2 regions of the Streptomyces roseirectus genome follow, and region 1 is predicted to be linked to the other one. Evidence: riboswitches for the same ligand, from Rfam matches in the RefSeq annotation. Region 1 holds a riboswitch; the other holds the start of a gene.
What was found. A riboswitch is a leader RNA that binds a small molecule or an ion and turns the genes downstream of it on or off. The one in region 1 is predicted to bind glycine.
Positions count from the first base shown of each region.

Region 1 (3,401 bases):
CGTCCACGTCCCCGTCGACCCCGAACGCCCGCCACACGACGGCCAGTTGCTCCCGCGTGGTGGTCTCGTCGCAGGCGATGGACACATGGTCACCGTCGACGAGCCGCAGGTTCACCCCACCGTCCCGAGCGACGTCGACAACCCGAGCCGCGTCCCCGGGCACCCGCACCAGCACCGTGTCGAAGTAGGAACGGTGGACGATCTCGACGCCCCCGCCGCGCAGCCCCTCCGCGAGGACGGTGGCGTACCGGTGCGTCTTCCAGGCGATCTGCCGCAGCCCCTCGGGCCCGTGGTAGACGGCGTACATCCCGGCCATCACCGCGAGCAGCACCTGCGCCGTACAGATGTTGCTGGTCGCCTTCTCCCGCCGGATGTGCTGCTCACGCGTCTGGAGCGCCAGCCGGTACGCCCGGTTCCCGTCCACGTCGACGGACACCCCGACGAGCCGTCCGGGCAGACTCCGCGCGAACTTCTCGTGCACGGCCATGTATCCGGCGTGCGGCCCCCCGAACCCCATCGGCACCCCGAACCGCTGCGTGGTCCCGACGGCGATGTCCGCCCCCAGCTCCCCGGGCGACGTCAGCAACGTCAACGCGAGCAGATCGGCGGCCACGGTGACCAACGCGCCCAGCTCATGCGCCTGTTCGATCAGCGGCTTGAGATCGCGGACGACGCCGGAGGCGCCCGGGTACTGGACCAGCACCCCGTTGATCTCCCGCCCGGCGACCTCGGCCGGAATCCCCTCGCCGAGATCGGCGACGACGACCTCGACACCCGTCGGCTCGGCCCGCGTCCGGATCACGGCGACGGTCTGCGGGAGCGCGTCCGCGTCGACGAGGAAGAGCCCCTTCTTGTTCTTGCCCATCCGCAGCGACAGCGCCATCGCCTCGGCGGCGGCGGTGCCCTCGTCGAGCAGCGAGGCCCCGGACGTCGGCAGCCCGGTCAGGTCGGCCACCATCGTCTGGAAGTTGAGCAGCGCTTCGAGCCGCCCTTGAGAGATCTCCGGCTGGTACGGCGTGTACGCGGTGTACCAGGCCGGGTTCTCCATCACGTTGCGCAGGATCACGGGCGGCGTGAACGTCCCGTGGTACCCGAGCCCGATCATCGATCCGAGCACCTGGTTGCGGCCGGCCAGCTCCCGCAGCTCGGCCAGCACCTCGGCCTCGGTCCGCGCCCCGGGCAGCGCGAGCGCGGCGACGTTCTTGATGGCGTCCGGCACGGCGGCGGCGGTCAGCTCGTCCAGCGAGCCGTAGCCGACCTGCGCGAGCATCTTGTCCTGGGCCTCCCGGTCGGGCCCGATATGGCGCTGTTCGAAGGGAACGCCCTGTTCCAGGACGTGGAGCGGCGTACGGGGGGCTGTCATGGGGGGCCTCCTGGTCCAAGACGACCTTCGGGGGCACCACGGCTGTGGGGTGCCCGGACGGCCTCCCCCTCTGTCATCTCAACCTGAGAGCTTCACCGGCCGCCCGAGAGCGCCCGGCTTTCACCGTCGGTGAGAGCGGACGCCGTCGACACCCGCTCTGCTTTCCAGAGTGACCTCGTCCATGCGGTACGTGAGCCTGAGAGATTCCGGGGAGGAGTTGCTCCTTCGGCGCCCCCGATGTTCCGGAGGACTCTCCCGCACAGGGTCGACAGCCATTTCCAGCCTACCAGCGAGGTCAACGGCGCCTTCTTCGAGTGGCCCCGCGACCAGTTCTGTTCTTTTGTAGTCCTTACGACGAATCTCAGCCGACTTGCGACCACTGGAGGGCCCGTGCAGACCGACATCGATCCGCGCCACCTGATCGGCCGCAAGGCGTACGACCGCAACGGCGCGAAGATCGGCACGATCGACGAGGTCTACCTCGACGACGCGACCGGCGTCCCCGAGTGGGCCGCGATAAGGACCGGCATCTTCACCCGCGACGCCTTCGTCCCCCTGGAGACCAGCGAACTCGTCGAAGGCACCCTCCACGTCCCCTACGACCGCGCCCTCATCAAGGACGCCCCCGACTTCGGCGTCGGCCGCCACCTCTCCCCCGCCCAGGAACTCCAGCTCTACCACCACTACGGCATGGACACCGTCGCCCCCACCCCACCGGAGGACCGCGACTTCGGCACCATCGCGGGCGACGACCCGACCCCCTGAACACCAGCCCCCGCCCCAGGCCCAGGCTCCGGAATCTCTCAGGCTCACGTACCGCACAGGCCCTGGACACACGCCTCCCCCGGCACCAGCGGCAGCGCCTCCGCCGGCTCCAGTCCGGCATCGTCCACCCGGAACGTCCGCACCCGCCCCGGCACGGTGTCCGCCGGTGTCTCGAACCGTACGGTCACCCGCCCGACCCCGCTGCCCTGCACCCACCCGTGCCCGAACTCGGCGTGCCGCACGTCCTGCCCCGGCCGCCACCGGTGCTCGGCGGGCACCACGTCGGCCGGCTCCTCCCCGGGCGCCTCCACGACCTCCTCCTCGTCCCGTATCTCCTCCGCGGCCTGCGCGAACAGGTCCTCCTGCGTGAAGTCCGCCAGCCCCGACACACCGACGCCCAGCAGCCGCACCCCGCCCGTGGTGTCCACGGACTCCAGCAGCCGCGCCGCCGCCTCCCGCACCACCGCGGGGTCGTCCGTGGGCCCGCGCAGCGTCTCGGACCGGGTCAGCGTCGAGAAGTCGTAGCGCCGCACCTTCAGCACGATCGTCCGCCCCGACAGCCCGGCCGCCCGCAGCCGGCTCACACACCGGTCCGCGAGCCGCCGCACCTCGAACCCGACCCGCAGCCGGTCATGGATGTCGACGTCGTAGGTGTCCTCCACGGACACCGACTTGGTCTCCCGCTCGGCCACCACGGGCCGCTCGTCGCGCGCCAGCGCCATCGCGTACAGCCCGTGTCCGTGCGCCTTGCCGAGCAGCCGGACGAGTTCGTCCTCACCGGCCTCGACGATCTCGTCGACCGTGGTGATCCCGGCCCGCCGCAGGTGGTCCCCGGTGGCCGGCCCGACCCCGGGGAGCGTGCGCACCGTCATCGGCCCGAGCAGCGCCCGCTCGGTGCCCGGCTCGATCAGGACCAGGCCGTCCGGCTTGGCGCGTTCGGAGGCGATCTTCGCGAGCATCTTGGACGCGGCGAGCCCCACCGACCCGGTCAGCCCCGTGACCGCCCGTATGTCCGCCCGCAGCCTGCTGCCCGTCGCCTCGGCCGACGCCCGGTCCCAAGCCGCCCCCTCGGCCTCCAGGTCCACAAATGCCTCGTCCAGGCTCAGCGGCTCCACCAGCGGCGACAGGGCCCGCAGCAGCCCCATCACCTGCTCGCTGATCGCCCGGTAGACCCCGAAGCGCGGTGTGAGGTACGCGGCGTTGGGTGCCAGCCTGCGCGCCTGTGCCATGGGCATCGCCGAGTGCACCCCGAACACCCGCGCCTCGTACGACG
Region 1 is NZ_CP060828.1:7,810,581-7,813,981, reverse strand. Features, by position in the region: gene gcvP (aminomethyl-transferring glycine dehydrogenase) at 1-1,363, opposite strand, end outside; glycine riboswitch at 1,538-1,631, opposite strand; gene IAG44_RS33690 (PRC-barrel domain-containing protein) at 1,754-2,128, shown strand; gene IAG44_RS33685 (DNA polymerase IV) at 2,173-3,401, opposite strand, start outside.

Region 2 (3,401 bases), 4.9 Mb from region 1:
TGTGCGTCGTGGACGTGACGACGTCCGCGTACGGCACGGGGTTCGCGTGCAGCCCCGCCGCGACGAGCCCGGCGAAGTGCGCCATGTCGACCCACAGGTACGCCCCGACCTCGTCGGCGATCCGCCGGAACGCCGCGAAGTCCAGCTCACGCGGGTACGCGGACCACCCGGCGATGATCACCTTCGGCCGGTGCTCGATGGCCAGCCGCTCCAGCTCGGCCATGTCCACCAGACCGGTCTCGGGGGACACGTGGTAGGCGACGACATTGAACTGTTTGCCGGAGAAGTTCAGCCGCATCCCGTGCGTGAGGTGCCCCCCGTGCGCGAGGTCGAGCCCCAGGATCGTGTCCCCGGGCTGCGCCAGCGCGAACAGCGCGGCCTGGTTCGCGGACGCCCCCGAGTGCGGCTGGACGTTCGCGTACTCCGCGCCGAACAGCTCCTTGACCCGGTCGATGGCGATCTGCTCGGCGACGTCGACGTGCTCACACCCGCCGTAGTACCGGCGCCCCGGATACCCCTCGGCGTACTTGTTCGTGAGAACGGACCCCTGCGCCTCCATGACCGCGAGCGGAGCGAAGTTCTCCGACGCGATCATCTCCAGCGTCGACTGCTGCCGGTTCAGCTCCGCGTCGACGGCGGCGGCGACCTCGGGGTCCAGCTCGTGCAGGGACGTGTTCAGGACAGACATGGGGACGACTCCTCAGCCGGCGGTGTAAGCGGTGTACTCATCGGCGGACAGCAGCTCGCCCGGCTCACCGGCGACCCGCACCTTGAACAGCCAACCGCCCTCGAACGGCTCGGAGTTGACCAGCGACGGGTCCTCGACGACGTCCGGGTTGACGGCGGTGATCTCACCGGAGACCGGCGCGTACAGCTCGCTCACCGACTTCGTCGACTCCAGCTCGCCGCAGGACTCGCCCGCGGTCACGGCGTCACCGACCGCCGGAAGCTGGACGAAGACGACGTCGCCGAGGGCGTTCGCCGCGTGCTCGGTGATCCCGACCGTCGAGACGCCGTCCTCGGCGGCCGAGATCCACTCGTGTTCCTTGCTGTAGCGCAGGTTCTGGGGGTTGCTCATGGCCTGAATTCTCCTGTACGCGGGGGAGTGCTGATGAATAGAGAGCTACGGAAGGGTCACTTCTGGCGCTGGTAGAACGGCAGAGCCACGACCTCGTACGGCTCGTGGCTGCCCCGGATGTCCACCCCGACCCCGGCCGTCCCCGGCGCGGAGTGCGCCGCGTCGACGTACGCCATCGCGATCGGCTTGCCCAGCGTGGGGGAGGGCGCCCCGGACGTCACCTCGCCGATCACCGCGCCGTCCGCGACGACCGCGTACCCGGCGCGCGGCACCCGCCGCCCCTCGGCGACCAGCCCGACCAGCACCCGCGGCGGCTGCTGTGCGGCCAGCTCGGCGGCCTCGGCCAGCGCCGCGCGCCCCACGAAGTCGCCCTCCTTGGCGAACTTCACGACCCGCCCGAGCCCGGCGTCGAAGGGCGTCAGGTCCGTCGACAGCTCGTGCCCGTACAGCGGCATGCCCGCCTCCAGACGCAGCGTGTCCCGGCAGGAGAGCCCGCAGGGCACGAGGCCCGCGTCCGCGCCCTCGGCGGACAGCGCCTCCCACAGCGCCACGGCGTCCGACGGCGCCACGAACAGCTCGAACCCGTCCTCGCCCGTGTACCCGGTGCGCGCGATCAGCGCCCGCACCCCGGCGACGGTCCCCGGCAGCCCGGCGTAGTACTTGAGCCCCTTGAGGTCGGCGTCCGTCAGCGCGCCGACGATCCCGGCCGCCTCCGGCCCCTGGACGGCGATCAGCGCGTACGCGTCCCGGTCGTCGCGCACGAGGGCGTCGAACCCGGCGGCCCGCTCGGTCAGCGCGTCCAGCACGACCTGCGCGTTCGAGGCGTTGGCGACGACCATGAACTCGGTCTCGGCGAGCCGGTAGACGATCAGGTCGTCCAGGATGCCGCCGTCGGCCCGGCAGATCATCGTGTAGCGGGCCCGGCCCACGCCGACGGCCGCGAGGTCGCCGACCAGCGCGTGATTCAGCAGCGCGGCGGCCTGCGGGCCGGTGACGGTGATCTCACCCATGTGCGAGAGGTCGAACAGGCCGGCCTTCGTGCGGACCGCGGTGTGCTCGTCCCGCTCGGAGCCGTAGCGCAGCGGCATGTCCCAGCCGGCGAAGTCGGTCATCGTCGCGCCGAGTGAGCGGTGCAGGGCGTCGAGCGCCGTACGGCGCGGGGAACTGCTGGTCATCGGACGGTCGTCTCCCAGGAGTGACGGGCGAGGAAAGGGCTCCCCGTACGGAACGGGAAGATCCTCCCCATCTGTCATCGGAACCTGAGAGGTTCGCCATGACCCGGACGGGGAACACGGCTTGCACCTTGGGTGGGGCCACCGCAGGCGGCCCGCTTTTCAGATGTGCCTCGCCCGCGCGGTAACGGTGCCTGAGAGATTCAAGGGAGGGACTTGCTCCTTCGGCGCCCCAGCGAAACGGCTGCTGAGGACTCTCCCGCGCGGATTCAAACGGCCGGTATGCAGTTGGCGCGGCCATCATCGCACGTGAACCCCACCCCGCGGCAGGCCGCATCTGTAACCGGCCTGTACCCGTACGCGCATGAAATCGGGAGACAGATTCCATTACCTTCTCTTTACTGTCTATGGGGAGACCCGTACCTGAAAGGTGTGGCCCCAAGGGGAGGACGATCACGGTGAACAGGACCACGGCGTACGCGACGACCTCGGCGCTCACCCTGCCCGCACAGCCCGGCGCCCCGGCCAGGGAGTCGTGCGCCGACCGCCCCGCACCGGTCGTCCGCGACCTGCGCGACCGCGCGGGCCACAGCCCCCACGCCCTCCTCTTCGGCCCCCGCGACCTCGTCGTCGTCACGGGCCTGCCCGGCAGCGGCAAGTCCACGCTGATGCGCCGCGCCGTCCACGGCACCCGCGTCGACTCCCAGGACACCCGCGACCGCTGGGACGAGCGGACGCCGGCGTACCTCCCGTACGCCGTCTACCGCCCCCTCGTCCGCGTCGCCCACTACGCGGGCCTGTGGCGGGCGCTGCGCTCCGGCGAGGGCGTCGTCGTCCACGACTGCGGCACCCAGTCCTGGGTCCGCTCCTGGCTCGCCCGCGCGGCCCGCCGCCGGGGCGGCACGCTCCACCTGCTGCTGCTGGACGTCACCCCGGACACGGCGCTCCAGGGCCAGCGCGAGCGGGGGAGGGGTGTGTCGAAGTACGCGTTCCTGCGCCACCGGCACGCGGCGTCCCGCCTGATCCGCTCGGTGGAGAAGGGCAACCTGCCGGACGGCTGCGGGGCGGCGGTGCTCATGGACCGCCAGGCGGTGGACGTGCTGCGCAGGATCGCGTTCACCGGCTGACCACCGGGCCGGCCCGCGCCCCCT
Region 2 is NZ_CP060828.1:2,866,222-2,869,622, reverse strand. Features, by position in the region: gene glyA (serine hydroxymethyltransferase) at 1-688, opposite strand, end outside; gene gcvH (glycine cleavage system protein GcvH) at 701-1,078, opposite strand; gene gcvT (glycine cleavage system aminomethyltransferase GcvT) at 1,135-2,253, opposite strand; glycine riboswitch at 2,315-2,422, opposite strand; glycine riboswitch at 2,423-2,522, opposite strand; gene IAG44_RS11710 (AAA family ATPase) at 2,709-3,377, shown strand.
Region 2: another riboswitch for glycine. It lies ahead of gcvT (glycine cleavage system aminomethyltransferase GcvT); the one in region 1 lies ahead of gcvP (aminomethyl-transferring glycine dehydrogenase).